3 regions of the Dongia sp. P2_B8 genome follow, and region 1 is predicted to be linked to each of the others. Evidence: riboswitches for the same ligand, from Rfam matches in the RefSeq annotation. Region 1 holds a riboswitch; each other region holds the start of a gene.
What was found. A riboswitch is a leader RNA that binds a small molecule or an ion and turns the genes downstream of it on or off. The one in region 1 is predicted to bind cobalamin.
Positions count from the first base shown of each region.

Region 2: linked by a shared signal. The riboswitch ahead of cobG (precorrin-3B synthase) and the one ahead of AC1DWZ_RS15145 (CbtB domain-containing protein) in region 1 are both predicted to bind cobalamin.
Region 3: linked by a shared signal. The riboswitch ahead of cobU (bifunctional adenosylcobinamide kinase/adenosylcobinamide-phosphate guanylyltransferase) and the one ahead of AC1DWZ_RS15145 (CbtB domain-containing protein) in region 1 are both predicted to bind cobalamin.

Region 1 is NZ_JBFUDM010000004.1:287,588-293,147, reverse strand. It holds gene AC1DWZ_RS15155 (hypothetical protein) at 1-846, shown strand, start outside; gene AC1DWZ_RS15150 (carbohydrate kinase family protein) at 899-1,921, shown strand; cobalamin riboswitch at 2,057-2,305, shown strand; gene AC1DWZ_RS15145 (CbtB domain-containing protein) at 2,426-2,617, shown strand; gene AC1DWZ_RS15140 (CbtA family protein) at 2,630-3,382, shown strand; gene AC1DWZ_RS15135 (methyl-accepting chemotaxis protein) at 3,467-5,149, opposite strand; gene AC1DWZ_RS15130 (hypothetical protein) at 5,171-5,560, opposite strand, start outside.
Region 2 is NZ_JBFUDM010000003.1:1,091,033-1,096,592, forward strand. It holds gene cobJ (precorrin-3B C(17)-methyltransferase) at 1-1,182, opposite strand, end outside; gene AC1DWZ_RS12665 (precorrin-2 C(20)-methyltransferase) at 1,182-1,913, opposite strand; gene AC1DWZ_RS12670 (precorrin-8X methylmutase) at 1,919-2,545, opposite strand; gene cobG (precorrin-3B synthase) at 2,550-3,899, opposite strand; cobalamin riboswitch at 4,026-4,224, opposite strand; gene cbiE (precorrin-6y C5,15-methyltransferase (decarboxylating) subunit CbiE) at 4,351-5,560, shown strand, end outside.
Region 3 is NZ_JBFUDM010000008.1:136,789-142,348, reverse strand. It holds gene AC1DWZ_RS20595 (hypothetical protein) at 1-1,004, shown strand, start outside; gene AC1DWZ_RS20590 (SDR family NAD(P)-dependent oxidoreductase) at 1,026-1,781, opposite strand; gene AC1DWZ_RS20585 (hypothetical protein) at 1,766-2,047, opposite strand; gene AC1DWZ_RS20580 (sensor histidine kinase) at 2,098-3,336, opposite strand; cobalamin riboswitch at 3,541-3,766, shown strand; gene cobU (bifunctional adenosylcobinamide kinase/adenosylcobinamide-phosphate guanylyltransferase) at 3,799-4,362, shown strand; gene cobW (cobalamin biosynthesis protein CobW) at 4,420-5,490, shown strand; gene cobN (cobaltochelatase subunit CobN) at 5,494-5,560, shown strand, end outside.

The DNA of each region.
Region 1 (5,560 bases):
GTGCGGGCGATCGTGGCGCAGGATGTGGTCGACATCATGCTGCTCTCCGCCTCCAATCTGGAGAAGCTGGCAGGCGAGGGGGTCTTTCAAAAAAGCCTAGTGAAACCAGCCATTCGCGCCAACGACACGACCGATATCTGGGTTGGCCGCGGTGCTACCTACAACAAGCAGCCCTCCCGGCCGTTCAGATCGGCGTCGCTCCCGCGGGTGCTGCATGGTGGCAACGGCCACCGCCAGGGTGCTGCGGTCACGGGCACCGATCTTGGCCTCTATTCGATTACCTTCAACAATGACCTCGACGCGGATCACCGGTCACTGGAGGCATTTGCCGCCTTTCGCGATGAGGCCAGCCTGCATGGCTTCAAATATTTCCTGGAAGTTTTCAACCCGAATGCCGGCCGGGACATCGCTCCCGACATCATGCCGCATTTTGTGAATGATTCGATCGTGCGATGCCTTGCCGGAGTGGCGCAGGCGGACCGGCCGCAGTTTCTCAAGATCGCCTACAATGGCCCGGCCGCGTTGGAGGAACTGGCCAGCTATGATCCCGGCATGATTGTCGGGGTCCTGGGTGGTGGTGCGGGTACCACCCGCGACTGTTTCGAACTATTGTCCCAGGCCGAGCGTTACGGCGCCCGCGTCGCCTTGTTCGGCCGCAAGATCAATCTCGCCGAGGATCCGCTGGCGATTGTGGCCCTCATGCGCCAGGTGGCCGATGGTGCAGTGACACCCTCCGAAGCTGTGCGCGCCTATCACGGTGATCTGGCAAAACGCGGCATTTCTCCGGCCCGGCCGCTTGAGGCTGACAGCGCCATTACCGAGCCGGCTCTCCTCCGCGCCGGGTGAACCGAGCGATCTCCTCTGGATTCCGCGAGAGTCCGTCTGTAGAGAAGAGGGCATGACACATTCGCGGCGCGGCATTGTCACGGGGGGGATGTGGTGCGTTGATCGCAATCGGACGATCGACGCATGGCCTCATGAAGATGGCGTGGCTGAGATTTTCGCCATGGAGATCTATGGCGGCGGCTCTGCCTGCAACCTGGCCCTCGACATCAAGAAGCTCGATCCATCCTTGCCGGTGGAAACTATCGGTCTTGTCGGCGACGACGATGACGGACGATTCCTCCTGGCCCAGGCAGATGCGCATGGTATCGACCGCACGCAGCTTGTGGCGATGGAGCAGGCAGAAACGCAGTTTACCGATGCCTATGTGTCGAAGAGCACCGGCCGGCGCACGCATATTTTCTATCAAGGGGCCAGTGCACTGCTGACGCCGGATCATTTTGACCTGGCGCGCACACGTGGTCGGATCCTGCATCTCGGGCTGCCGGGTGCGCACAGGCGGATGGATGCACCTTGGAAAGGCGATCCCAACGGCTGGGTGACGGTGCTGCGCCAGGCGCGCGCCATCGGACTGGAAACCAATCTCGAGCTCTTCAGCATTGCACCGGAACGCATCGCAAGCTTGATCCGGCCGTGCCTGCCGCATCTCGACTATCTCATCGTCAATGACCTTGAGATCGGGGCCATCGCCGGCATGGAAACCTCCCATGACGGTGTGGCCGTGGTGAAGGCGTGTGTCGAGGCAGCAAGGAACGTGCTGGCGGAAGGGAACATGCGCCTGGTCGTCGTGCACTTTCCCGCCGGTGCCGTTGCCATCGCCCGTGACGGCCAGATCTGGACGGCCTCTTCGGTCAGTATCCCGCAAGCCGAGATTGTCAGCGCCAACGGTGCCGGCGATGCCTTCGCGGCCGGCGTCCTTTATGGACTGCATGAAGGTTGGAGTGTGGATGCGGCGCTTGAGCTGGCGCATGCTTGTGCTGCCATGTCGCTGCGCGGCCTCTCAACTTGTTCGGCCGTCGACACCTATCAAACCTGCCTCGCCCAGGCGAGACTCTGGGGTCATCGCCAAGCCATTTAGGGGCCGCGGATTTTCACCAGAATCGGTTTGGGTCGACAGGTCGCAGGCACCACATGGGGCGCCGCTTTCAGGATAATTCTTTTGGAAATTGACGGGGTTAGGACAAACACCTTGACGCCGGGGCAGGGTGGGGGCGATGTTCCATTCGTCGATGGTTCCCCGAAGGATGAACTCCTGGGGATTAATAGGGAACACGGTGCGGACGACCCAAAAGGGGCCAACGCCGTGACTGCCCCCGCAACTGTGAGCGAGGAGCGGACACCGAAGTAACCACTGGTTGTGGTCTGAGACTGAGCCCGATGGCTCGTTTCGGACGAAGACTGGGAAGGTCGGTGCCGCGCGGAACTCGTGAGTCAGGAGACCTGCCACCGACAGGAAGAATCCGTATCTATGGACGGGGTGTCCACGCGGTGCTGACTGTTTCGGTATCGATTCTGCACCCCTCCATGCGCCGCTCACGACAGCTACATGACGTGGCTGGGTAAACACCAAAGGGGATCCATCATGCAGACCACCAACATGTCCGCCACCGCTCTCTCCACCAAGACCAGCACGCGCGCCGAAGCGCTCACCGGCGCCTTCATGGCCGCCGTGCTCGGTGTCGTCCTGGTTTGGGGCGTTGGCTTTTCGCATATCGAAGCCGTCCACAACGCCGCCCACGACACGCGCCACGCTAACGCCTTCCCCTGCCACTAAGGGCCTCGGGGCATGGAAACGTTTCGGCGATTGTTCATCGTCGCGGCGCTGGCTGGGTTGATCGCTGGTGTCTTCATCACCATCGTTCACCAGGTCAGCACGTCGCAGATCATCCTCGCGGCCGAAGTCTTCGAGAACGCGGCTGAAGCTGCGGAGCCGGCAGCTGCCGAAGCACCCGCGGCCGATGCCACGGAGGCTGCAGCTGGCGCCGAAGCCCACGATCACGAGGCGCATGACCATGGAGCGGAAGCCTGGGGTCCGGCAGATGGTCTTGAGCGTACGCTCTACACCGCTCTTGCGGACATCCTGACCGGTATCGGCTTCTCGCTGCTGCTGGTGGCAGGCTATCGCATCTGGGGTGGCCAGATGAATTGGCGGACGGGCCTTTATTGGGGGCTTGCTGGCTTTGCGGCGATCGTATTGTCGCCCGACCTCGGTCTGCCGCCGGAAGTGCCGGGGACCGAAGCTGCCCCGCTGCTGGATCGCCAGATCTGGTGGGTGGCAACAGCCATGTTGACCGCAGGCGGACTTGCCCTGGTGTTCTTCGGCAAGCGCTACTGGTGGGCGGCCGTCGGCCTTGCGCTGATCGTCCTGCCACATGCCTATGGCGCGCCGCAGCCGGCAGAGCATGTGAGCGTTGCGCCGGAAGAGCTCGCGCATCGCTTCATCGTGGCGGCGACCATTGCCGGCCTGCTGTTCTGGTCTGTTCTGGGCACCGCGACAGGCTACTTCTACAATCGCGTCTTCAAGGATGCGGCTGCCTGATCAACGAGATCTGCTCTTTTGCGCGGAGACAAAAAAAGCCGGGCGATCCTGTAGGGGTCGCCCGGCTTTTCTATGTCCGGCGTTCTAAAGCGCGCGCACGTCGTGGATGAAGCGCTCGATCGTGGTGCGGATGGTCGCGGTATTCTGCCCCAGCTGACGTGCGGCGGAGAGGACCGTCGCCGTCGCATTCTGAGTCTGGCCGGCGGCTTGCGCCACGAAAACAACCTTCTCAGAAACTTCCTGGTTGCCGGCGGACGCTTCCTGAATGTTGCGCGAAATCTCCTTGGTGGCGGAATTCTGCTCCTCGACCGCCACGGCAACACCACCGGAAATTTCCTTCATCTGCCGGATCTGGTCGCCGACGGCGCGGATGGATTCGGCCGTCGATTGCGTCGACGTCTGAATGGACGACACTTGGACGGCAATGTCCTCGGTGGCGCGCGCTGTCTGATTGGCGAGGCTCTTCACCTCGTTGGCGACGACGGCGAAGCCCTTGCCGGCCTCGCCAGCGCGGGCGGCTTCGATCGTCGCATTGAGCGCCAGAAGGTTGGTCTGCGCCGAAATCTCGGTGATCAAGCGGACCACATCACCGATTTTCGTCGATGCTTCTGTGAGATGGCCGACCCGCTCCGTGGTTTCGTCGATGGCATGTGTCGATGCCGTGGCGATCTCCGACTGCGCCGACACCTGGCGGGTGATTTCCAGGATCGAGGCTGACAGTTCCTCGGTCGCGGCGGCCACGGTACTCACGTTGGCGCTGGCTTCGGTTGCCGCAGCGGCCACCTTCTGGACCTGCTCCAGGGATTCAGTCGAAAGCTTGGTCAGCGATTCCGCGGTGTGATCGAGTTCGTCAGCCGATTTGACCAGCGCCTGCAGGATGGTCTCGACTTCCTGGTCGAAACCGCGGGCGAGGTTGCTCATCTGTGTGGCGCGGCTCTCGCGGGCCTTTTGCTGCTCGGCGGCTTCGGCCTGGAGGCGTTCATTGTTGCGCATATTGTCGGCGAACACCGCGACGGCGCCGGCCATATTGCCGACTTCATCAGCACGTTCAGCATAGGGAATATTGACTGCGGTATTGCCAGACGCCAATTCCTTCATCGTATCCGTGATCATGCGGATCGGTGCACCGATCTGGCGCGACAGAACGAAGAAGAACAAAACTGCCGCCACCAGCATGACGATGGCGCTGATGATGACGGTACGCAATGTCCATGAAAGTGCTGCAGAGATTTCGGCATTTGCCGCTGCGGAATTGGCGCTGATCGCGTCGGCCAATTGCTTGCCGGCAGCTTCCAGTTTTTCCGTCAAGGTTTCGCCGGCGCCGGTCACTTCGATGGCGCGCGCCTCGTTCACCGTCGAGGGGTGCCGCATGAGTTTGAGCTGTTGCGTGACAGGGCCGCTGCGCCATTCATTGACCGCGTCCCCGATGGCGCCGAGAGGCGTCATGAGGTCCGGATCGCCGGCAGCATTGGCCACCGCTGTCTGCAGCAGCTGGTCGAAGTTTTCACTGAAGGCCTGATAGTTGCGGGAATATTGCGAGCTGCCGGTCACCAGCAGGCCGCGGATGGCCGTCTGCATCTTGGCGGCAATCGCCAGGCTCGCATTGATCGAGCTTGCCTGGCGTTCGGCGGCGTCGCTGATCGCATTGGCGCGGTCGATACGCGCTGTCAGCATGATTGAGATGAGGCCTGAGATGACGATGACCAGGCCCAGCAGCGAGAAGGCGATGATGAGTTTTTTGGCAACGGATAGGTTGGCGAATTTCATTTTCTTGTTCCCCGTTCCCAATCAGCTCTGCAAACGACGCTGCAGTTCGGTGAGGTTGAATTCGACGGTCACTGCGCCGATTGACTGCTTGGTAGCGGGATCGACGACCGTGAAGTCGACCTGGGTTCGCCAGGTCTTGGTGGCGTCGTCGAACTCGGGCTCATCAACGAAAACGGCATCCGGGCCGACGGCGAAGGTCTTCTGATATTTGTCCTCATCGCCCTGCCAGTAATCTGACGTCACCGAACTCTGGCCGACATTGAGACCGAATTTGTCCATCACGAAGATTTCGGTAAAGAGACCGGCGGAGCTTGCCTGGATATAGAGCAGGTAGTTGGAGAGCGGGCTGCTGAGGATTTCGGCGATGAATGGCTGGTCGTCCGATTTGGCTTCAGTCTTCCACGCTTCGTC
Region 2 (5,560 bases), on a different contig from region 1:
GACGCCGGGATCGCCGGACGAAACGACCGCCACCGACCGGCCGCTGGCTGCCAGCGCGAAGGCCTGGCGCGCGCGCCACAGTTCTTCGCGGTTGTCGGACGGATGCACGATCTGGTCGGGCCGCAGGGGGCCGGCCATCTTCACATAGGTATCGTAGCCGACAATATCTTCGGCCTGGTCAAGCTCACGCCGCACGGCCGGCACCATCATGCTGGCATCGCCCGGCCCCAGGCCCACCACGGCGAGGCGACCGCGCCTGCGGCCGATCATCTGCACCTCTTCCGGCTTGGCTGCGACGGCAATCGCGATGGTCTCGATGGTGAGCGATTGGACCGGTTCCGGAATGGCGGCGAGCACCAGCCGTTCCGGCGTGCCGGCATCGGCAACATAGCGCAGCGGCACGCCAAGCTCCTCGGCTGCTGCTGCCAGATGTGGGCTGGCAGCATCGCGTTCCGCCGCCACCAGCAGCGCCAGCGCATGGCGCGATAGCTGGGCCTGCGCCAGGGCCGTGAGGATGCGTGCCGCGATATCGGGGTCTGTGCGGCCGATACCGATGACGATATTCTGCGGATGGAACAGCAATTCATCCGCTTGCGGCTCGACATCGGCATGGGTGATGCGTGCGATGAGCGAACCTGCTGCGTCTATCGGCAGCTTGGCGTCGGCGAACCAGGGCGCTTCCCCCTCGACGCGCATCTTGGCACCGGCCAGCAGATTGGCGATGAAGCTCTTGCCATCGGCAAGGTTGCGCAGGCGATAGCCCTTGGGCGGGTTGAGCAGGCAGGTGCCAAAGCGCAGCTCGCCGGTCGTGGTGATCGCGGGCGCTGTCTCCAGCGCCGCACCGATCTCGCGTGCCAGCACATTGACGCCGCGCGTACCACCCAGCAGTGGGACGACGGCGCTGCCATCTTCCGCGACCACCAGCACCGGCGGTTCCGCCTGCTTGTTCTGCAGCAAGGCAGCCAGCGACCGGATGACGATCCCTGCCGCGCAGAGCGCGATGATCGGCCGGTCGGCCGTGTAGAGATCGCGCAAGGTCACGCCGAACTCGTCGTAGGAAATGTCGGCACCCTCGACCCGTCCCGCCAGTCCATAGATCGCAGAATCCGGCAGCGCCGCCTTGATCTTCATGGCCGTCGCCAGCGAATTGGCGCCAAGAATGACGATGGCCGGCCCGTTCATCAGGAATGCCACTTCTTGCCGGGCACGAGCACGATCGAGAAATAGGGTGCACTTTTCGGATCGACCTCGGCCAGGGGCAGGATCTTCTGATTGCCCATGGTGGCGCGCTCGACATAGAGCGCACGGTCGCCGAGCCCCAGCTCCATGACGACCTTGCGCACCTTCTCGAAATTGGTGCCGAGCTTCATGATCGCGGCCGCATCCATGTCCGCAAGACGCCGCTTCAATTCCTCTTCCGGCAGTACGCCGGAGAGGATGCCGAGGCTCTGGTTGCGATAGACGAGCGGCGCGCCGAGAACCGAGGCTGCACCCAGCACGGAGCAGACGCCGGGGACGACTTCTGTTTCATAGCGCGTCGCCAACCGGTCATGGAGATACATGAACGAGCCGTAGAAGAAGGGATCGCCCTCGCAGATGACTGAGACGTCGCGGCCGGCATCGAGATGGACAGCCACTTCCTCGGCCGACGCATCGTAGAAATCACTGACCAGCGTTTCGTAATTGAGATGCGGCGGCAGCTTTTCCGTGGTGACCGGATAAATCAGCGGCATCGTGATCTGCTCGGGCTTCAGATAGGATTCGATGATGGTGAGCGCATTGCCCTTTTTCCCCTTCGCCGCCAGATAGGCGACGACGGGCGATTGCTGCAACAGCCGCACCGCCTTCACGGTCATCAGTTCCGGATCGCCCGGGCCGACGCCGAGGCCGAACAAACGTCCTGGCTTACTCATGGTAATTATTCTTTCTCCGTTGCCAGGGCGTTGACGGCTGCTGCCGCCATGGCGCTGCCGCCGCGGCGGCCGCGCACGATCACATAGGGGACATTGCGGCTGTCTTGCGCCAGCATGTCTTTGGATTCCGCGGCACCCACAAAGCCCACGGGGAAACCCAGGATGAGCGCCGGTTTCGGCGCCCCTTCATCCAGCATCTCGAGGAGGCGGAAGAGCACGGTGGGCGCATTGCCGATGGCGACGATGCTGCCGGCCATCCGGTCGCGCCAGAATTCGAGCGCTGCTGCCGAGCGCGTGTTGCCGGTATCCTGCGCCATCTGCGGCACGCGCGGATCGTAGAGCGTGCAGATAACCTCGTTCTTCATCGGCAGGCGCGCGCGCGTCACCCCTTCGGCGACCATGCGGCAGTCGGCAAGGATCGGCGCACCTTCGGCCAGCGCTTTGCGGCCCGCGGCGCCGGCACCATCCGAGAAGCGCAGGTCGCGGATGACATCGACCATGCCGGAAGCGTGCGCCACACGGACGGCGAGTTTTTCCAGGTCGCTCGGGATGCCGGTCAAATCGGCTTCAGCGCGGATGATGGAAAAGGATTGGCGGTAGATTTCCTGCCCATCGCGCTCGTAATTGATCATCACTCTACTCCGGAACTCGCAAATATGTGGCGGCCAGCAGATCGCCTGCCTGTTCGATAGTGAGGTCGGCCCCGATCCGCTTGCCAAAAACCGCCGTTTCCCCCTCGTTTTGCGCGAAGACATCGTTTCGCACGAAGACATCGTAGTGGCCGGGTGAAATAGCCAGCAACGTGACCGGTGCCGGCCGGGGGGCCGCGCAGGATTTGCTGCAGCCGGTAAGATGGATGCCAAAGACGCTGGCGCCGGACCCGTCGATCCTGTCCGCCAAGGCCAGCGCATCCACCTTGGTGTCGGCGAGGCCGGATTTGCAGCCGGCGCTGCCGGCACAGGTGATGGCAGCAGCCAGGGTCCGGTCGGGCCGCGTGATAAAGCCCAGCTCATCCAGCTGCGCCACGGCATCGATGAGCGCGCCCTCGGCGATGTTCGGCAGCAGCACGCTCTGCCATGGCGTCATGCGGATCTCCCCGGCCGAGGCCAAATCCGCAAGATCGGCAAGGCCGCGCAGCATTGACGGTCCGATGCGCCCCAGCGGCGGTACGGCGCCGATCGCAAAGCGCCCATCCGCCTGCTCACGCGCGCCAATATGGCCAAGCAGCATCGGCTCTTCGCGGTGCCAGCCGGCTGGGGCACTGACCGGACAGGGCAGGGCGGTCATCAATTCCTCGACGCGCCGCGCCACCAGCAGGTGGCGCATGCGCGTGATCTTGTCCCCGTTCGCATTGGTCTTGCCGATCTCGGCTATGAACAGATCCAGCAAGGCAAACAAGGCCGCCTCAACATCCGCTGCTGCGACAATGCCCGCCGGCCTTTCGCCGGGAACGCCTGCAAAGCCGACGGCAAAATGCGCAGCGTCGGTCGCGGCAAACCAGATGTCGTTGGGATGTTCGACCATGGTGATGCTTTCGCCACCATCGATCTGGATCGCGAATTTCGGTGACAGGGCGTGGTATCTGGGCTGCGCCTCAAGACGCGCCAAAATGGCGTCTGCCAAAGGCGCGACGTCGATCAGGGCTGCGGGATCGAGCCCCGCCAGCGGACTGACCATCACATTGCGCACATCGTCGGCGCCGGCCGTGCGGGGGCCAAGACTGGCATCCACCAGCATCTCGATGAGCGCCTCTTCGCACCCGGCGCGCACGCCGCGGATCTGGATGTTGCTGCGGTTGGTGGCTTCGACCGCCGGTACACCGTAGCGCGCGGCCGCCGCGGCGATCGCGCGGAGCTGCGTCGAATTCACCAGCCCGCGCGCCAGCTTGATGCGGCAGATCCCGCCGTCGCGCGAGGGCACGATGCGGAAGAGGCCCGGGCAGGCAAAGCGGCGATTGGCGGCGCTGCCCACAATCTCGCCTGACATATCTGCGTTCTGAAACGAACGGTCGGTCACGGTGTCACCGGCAAAAGCCATCGCGGTGAATGGGTGGTGGACCTCATCTGAAGGCCAGCCGCCACGGCATCGGTACGCCCCGACCGATGTATCCAACCGCAACCCGGTTCATCGGCAGGTCTCCTGGCTCGCGGGTCGGTGCCGATCATAGCCTTCCCGGACCTGAGTCCAGTGGCTGTTTCGCGATCGGCTCGCCGCTCACAGTTGCGGGGGCAGCCACGGCTGGGGGCGATATCCTGCTCCCTCCCGCGTTCCCTCTTAGGCCCCGAAGGGCACCGGTGAATGGCCTTCTTCTATAGGAGCGGGCAGGGGAGCGGAAGTGGATTTTCCGCTGTTTGCCTTGGGTGCGACCCCTTGCCGGGCGCTTCACCATGCCGTATTCAAGCGCAAAAGCGGCCCTCATTTCAAAGAGATATGCGACATGGCAGCCTGGCTCACGCTGGTCGGCATCGGCGAAGACGGTATCGATGGGCTGAGCGTTGCGGCGCGTGCTGCCCTGGCCGGGGCCCGGATCGTCTTCGGCGGGGAGCGGCATCTCGCCATGCTGCCTGCTGAGATGATTGCCGAACGCCGCCCCTGGCCGACACCGTTTGAGGGCGCCTTCGCGCAAGTTCTCGCCCTCAAAGGCAGCCCGGTCTGCGTGCTGGCCAGCGGCGATCCGATGCTCTACGGCATGGGGGCCAGCCTCAGCCGCCTGGTGCCCGCGGGTGACATGCATGTGTTCCCGGCACCATCCTCCTTCTCCCTCGCTGCCGCGCGGATGGGCTGGGTGCTGCAAGATGTGGCACTTCTCACCATCCATGGCCGGCCGATCGAGGGCCTTCATCTCCATCTCCATGACGGCGCCCGGCTGCTCATCCTCAGCCATGATGGCGGCTCGCCTGCCGCCATCGCCAAGCTGCTGACCGGCCGCGGCTTCGGCTCGAGCGAAATGACGGCGCTCGAACATATGGGCGGGCCTAAGGAACGCCGCCTCGAGGGCACCGCCGCCAATTGGCCGGCACAGGACATCGCCGCCCTCAATCTCGTGGCCGTCCAGTGTCGCGCAGCGGCTGGCGCAAGGCCGCTCTCGACCCTGGCAGGCCTGCCGGACGACGCCTATCAAAACGACGGCCAGCTCACCAAGCGCGATGTCCGCGCGGTGACTCTGGCGCGTCTTGGCCCCTGTCACGGCGAATTGCTGTGGGACGTTGGCGCCGGCTGCGGCTCGATCGGCATTGAATGGATGCGGACACATCCCACCTGCCGCGCCATCGCGATCGAGGCCGATGCTGGACGTCAGCAGCTCATCCGCGCCAACGCTCTGGCCCTCGGTGTCCCCGGCCTCGCCCTTGTCGCCGGTGCCGCACCCGCGGCACTGGCCGGTCTGGAAACCCCCGACGCCATCTTCATCGGCGGTGGTGTCACGGAACCCAATGTCCTCGATCTCTGCTGGGCGGCGTTGAAGCCCGGCGGGCGGCTGGTGGCCAACGCCGTTACCGTCCAGAGCGAGATGCTGCTGGTCGACTGGCAGGGCAAGGTGGGCGGCGATCTCACCCGGATCAGCATCTCCCACGCCAAGCCGCTCGGTGATTTTGACGCCTGGCGGGCTGCCTTGCCGGTGACCGTTTTCGTCGTCGCCAAATCTAAGT
Region 3 (5,560 bases), on a different contig from region 1:
TCGACAAGCATTACGAAGGCGTCTGGCTGATTGAGGCCTTTACGTTCGACGACGACACGGCGTTCAGCCATTGCACGATGAGCGCCAGCTATGACGACGGCGTATCGCTGATCTTCTATCTCGACAACCAGTTCTATTGGGCCATCCGGCTTGTCGGCAAAAGCTGGCGGCTCAAATCGGGCGACAAATATGATGTCCAGTTGACCGTCGATGACGCGAAGCCAACGCGCCTTGTGGCGGAAGTATCCGATACGCGGTGGGTTCATATCGCCGTTGACGGCAACGGCCGCTTGTTCGACCAGCTGCGTGCCGGCCGCATGCTCTATATCGATACAGCCGCCGAGCTTCTGTCATTCAATCTCCAGGGGACATCGCGTGGCCTGCTTGCCTTGTTCGATTGCGTCGACCGGCGTGTCAGGGCGGCCTCTCGCACCAATCCCTTCGAGCCCTCATCGGCCGGCCAAGATTCGGCCGGCTTGAGCGCGAATCCCTTCGATCCGGCAAGTGGCCCTGCGGGTTCGGGGCGGGATGATGCGGGAAAGCCCGACTCTCAGGTCGAGGCCAACAACACAACGACCAAGCTGCTGCAAGGCGCTGGTGTCGCCGATTACCAGATCAAGGAGGGGTTGGACAATGTCGTGGGATCCTCGACGGTGTGGCGGAATGGCAAGGGCGTGGTCGGGGCCTTGCTTGTGGTGACCGAGGGTGGCCGCGAAGACGCCGAAGCATCGCTCTCGGCGATGATGGAGGGCACCCGCGAGGATTGTCGGGGCAAGTTCGTCAGCAATCTGGACGCTTCGGTCCGGCTGCACGGCGCCTATATGCCGCGCGCCTATGCCGGCTGCAGCGATGGCGGCAAGTCGGTCATGATGTATCTGTCGGCCTTTCAAAGACGACAGGGTGGCTATTATGTTTTCTTCACGGCGACCGTGCCTGGCGGACCGTCGAGCATGGCAGCCGAAATCGACGAGCGGATTCGCGAGGTAGCCTATCAAATGGAATAGCGCAGACGCAGGAGAGCGCCATCACCGGATGACCAGGCCGCCGTCGACATGGATGGTCTGGCCGGTGATGTAGCGGGCGGCGGGCGAACACAGGAACGCCACGGTGGCTGCGATGTCGGCGGGGAGCCCAAGATCGCCCATGGGGATGCGCGCCTTGAGGCGTTGCCATTCTTCTGGTGAGAGGGTCTGCTCGCCGCTGCTTTTGTCCTTGGCGATGAGGCCGGGGGCAATGGCGTTGACCGTGACACCGTCCGGCGCCAATTGCAGCGCCAGCGACTTCACCAGGGTTTCGAGGGCCGACTTGGCGGCGGCGGAGGCCGGGAAGTTGAGATAGCCCGGCAGGAACAGATGCGCATTGTGGGTCGAGATGGCGACCACGCGGCCCTGCGCACCAGCGGCCTTGAGATGCGGCAGGGCGGCGCTGGTGAGGGCGTAGAAGCCGCCGGCGATGACCGCATGGGCATGATCGAATTCGTCGCGCGTCAAGGCACCGATGAGGGGACGCAGGGGAAATCCGGCATTGCTGACCAGCGTGTCGAGCGCGCCGAAAGCCTCGACCGCTGCCGCGACCAGCTTGGCGCCTGTCTCATGCAAGGCGAGATCGCCGAGCACCAGCAGGGTGCGGGCACCCTTGGCCTCAAGCGCCTCGGCCACCTTCTCGAGGCCAGCACGGTTGCTTTTGGTGTGCAGCAAGATTTGCGTGTCTGGCCCGGCCAGCGCCAGCGCGGTGGCAGCGCCAATGCCGGACGCGGCACCCGTGATCAGGATCGACCGCATGAAACTCTCCCCTGGGCGGCCAGACGTGCATCCAGCGCTTTCAGGAGCGCCGTCTGTTCGGCTTTGGAATTTACCGGAAAGCGCTGAAATTCATCACCGATCCGCAGATCGGCAAACAAGCCCTTCGGGTCCTCGTGGAAATGCAGCAGGCTTTGTGATTTGCAATAGAAGGCGCCGCGCGATTTCTCCTTGAGGCCCGCGCGCGCGCGAATGGCCACAAGGAGCGGTTCCAATTGATCGAGGGCGGGGCCGGTCGCATGCTTCATGCAGCAGAATTTAAGGCTGCATCGGAAGCCGTCAACTTGGTTTCGGCCGGTTACCTTACTTTAGGCAGCGTAAGAGTGATTGTGGTGCCGACATTGGGGGTCGACTGAATGTCGAGCCGCCCACCGTGCAGTTCGACCAGCGAAGCCACGATGGGCAGGCCGAGGCCGGTACCGACCTGGGCATAGGGGCTGTCGGTCGCCACCTGGCCAAAGGGCTGCAGGGCGATCGTGATCTGGTCCGGGGTCATGCCGATGCCGGAATCGGCGATGTCGATGACGATGTCGCCTTGGGCCTGATGCGCCGTGATCATCACGGTACCGCCGGCCAGGGTGAACTTGATGGCATTGCTCACCACGTTCATGATCATCTGCCGCAGGCGCCGGCGATCGGCCACCAGCGACAAGGGGGACCGGCTAAGATCCGCCACCAATTGCACGCCGCGCTTTTCAGCCATCGGTGCCATCAACTGCACCGAACCGTTGATCAGTTCCTTGAGTTCAATAGGTTCCAGGGTCAGCTGCAGCTCGCCCGCTTCGACCTTGGAAAGATCGAGGATGTCGTTGATGAGGGCGAGAAGATGCGCGCCGGCATCATGGATGTTCTGGGCATAATTCTGATACCGCACGACACCGGCTGCGCCAAAGAGATCGTCGGCGATGATCTCGGAAAAGCCTAGAATTGCGTTCAAGGGCGAGCGCAGTTCATGGCTCATGCGTGCCAGGAAATCGCTTTTGGCGCGGCTGGCCGTGATCGCCACCTGGCGCTGATTCTTGAGTTCGCGGGTGAGCAGCGTGCTCGCCGCAGCCTGGGCGCGCAGTTGCTCTGTCGCCTGTGCCAGCTGCACCTCGCGCGCCTTTTGTGCCGAGATGTCGACGATCGAAGCGATGATGGCGTCATAATTGTCGAATGCGGCGACATGGCCGGAGAGCAGGCCCCAGAAACGCCGCCCGCCATGGGTCACGAACTCGATTTCGTGGTTGATGACCTGGCCCTCGTCGCGCAACAGGCGCACGAGCTCGGTCCGCGCCGCCGGATCGGCATAGAAAGAGTCGCTCGAATGGTTGGCTGGCTGGTCCTCCGGCCGGTCGAACAGGTCGCGGGCGGCACTGTTGGCATAAAGGACTTTGCCGCTGGCAAGGCAGGTGATCACGGTTGGCGTTGCCACGACGTCGAGCACCGTCACGTCGGCAGCCGACAGTGCGGTGCCCTGTCGGGGGAAGGCCAAACGGCGGCGCAGATTCCTGTCACTCGAATGCGGCAACGCTTCTCCACCCGGCAGCCACCTCATCGCGGCCGCCCGATATACCCGTCCCCGATATGCTAGTCGCGAACCCCTCTCGGGCAAGCGCAACCATACAGTCCACAGATTGGCAGGCGATAGATAAGAAGGGGTAAATTTCGCACAGAAATACTTACACTATAATATGTGTTTGGAGACGTTCTAATTCCTAAGGGAAGCGTCATTCTACTGGTCAGCGATTGCCCAAAAGCTTTCTGGCCAATTGCTGCTGCTTTGGATAGGTTGGCGCCCGATCGCAGTGAGGGAAGCCGGTCAGTCCTGGTGACAGGGTGATTCCGGCGCTGCCCCCGCAACTGTAGGACTGTTGCCCCAAGTTTTCTCGGGGTACCGCGGGTTCAAGGCCACTGGCCGGTTTGGCTGGGAAGGCGACCCCGCGGACATCGGTCGAGCCAGGAAACCTCGGCGATCATTCGATTTCGGCAACGACCTCGGAGGGAGGTGCGCGTCATCTTGTCTACGCAACCCTTGGGCTTAGGCACCGGCCTATCCGGTTTGATCACCCCGCTCCCCGCCATCACTTTGGTGCTGGGTGGCGCACGCTCGGGCAAAAGCCGCTATGCGGAACAGCTGCTCGACCGCCATACGGGCAGCCGCACCTACATCGCCACCGCTGAGATTCGCGACGCCGAGATGGCTGAGCGGGTGAAGCTGCATGCCGAGCGGCGCGATCCCGACTGGCGCCTGGTGGAGGAACCCCTGGCCCTCGCCCAGGCCCTCGTGTCGGAAACAGAGAAGGGCGCGGCGGTCCTGGTCGATTGCCTGACGCTCTGGCTCACCAATGTGATGTTGGCGGAGCGTGATGTCGCGGTGGAATCCGCAGCCCTTGAGGAAGCGCTCGGCCAATGCGGCGGGCCGATCATTTTCGTCGCCAACGAGGTGGGTCTTGGCATCGTGCCGGACAACAAACTGGCGCGTGATTTTCGCGACCATGCCGGGCGGCTCAACCAGCGCCTGGCCGCGCGCGCCGATCATGTGCTGTTCATCGCGGCCGGCCTGCCTTTGATACTGAAGTAGGGCCGCTGGTCCTGAAATAACGACGCGAACATCGCGTCTGCCGACTAAGGAATGATCATGTCAGTCACGAATTCAAAGACCGGCGGGAAAATCCCCGCCACCATCGTCACCGGATTTCTGGGGGCCGGCAAGACCAGCCTCATCCAGCATCTGTTGAAGAATGCCGGCGGCAAGCGCCTGGCGCTCATCATCAATGAATTCGGCGAGCTTGGCGTCGATGGCGAAATCGTCAAGGGCTGCAAGATCGAGGGCTGCCCGGAAGAGAATATCGTCGAGCTAGCCAATGGCTGCATCTGCTGCACGGTGGCCGACGATTTCCTCCCCACCATCAAGGCACTGCTTGACCGCGCCAATCCGCCCGATCATATCGTCATCGAAACCTCCGGCCTTGCGCTCCCGAAGCCCCTGGTGAAGGCGTTCAACTGGCCGGAAATCCGCACCCGTGTCACGGTCGATGGCGTCATCGCGGTGGTCGATGGCCCGGCGGTGGCGGCAGGGCGGTTTGCCGACAACCCGGCAGCGGTCGACAGCCAGCGCAAAATGGATGACGGGCTCGACCATGACAGTCCCTTGGCAGAACTGTTCGAAGACCAGATCAATTGCGCCGATCTCATCATCGTCAACAAGGCCGACCAGATGTCGGGCGCTGAGCATGAATCCGCCCAGGCCCATATCATCAAGGAATTGCAGCGCCCGGCCAAGATGATCACGGCACGCTTCGGCGAGGTGGATCCCCGCGTGCTCCTGGGGTTGGATGCCGCGGCCGAAGACGATCTCGCCCAGCGCCATTCGCATCACGAATTGGAAGGCGAGGATCATAACCACGACGATTTCGAAAGCTTCCATATCGACGTTGCCGAACTGGGCCAGCCGCAGGACCTGCTGGCAAAGCTGGTCCCTGTCATCGAACAGCACGACATCCTCCGCGTGAAGGGTTTCCTGGCTGTGGCTGACAAGGACATGCGCCTGGTGCTGCAAGGTGTCGGCAATCGCCTGCAGCATTATTACGACCGTCCGTGGGAAGCGGCCGAAGGCCGTCGAGGCCAGATCGTGATCATCGGCCTCCAGGGCCTTGATCGCGCCGCCATCACGGCGGCGCTGACGGCACCGCTCGGCGTCGCCGCCTGACCCATGCATCTTCTCGCCGCCAAACCCGGAACCATCAGCGACGGCGGCGAGGCCGTCGATCTCGGCCAGT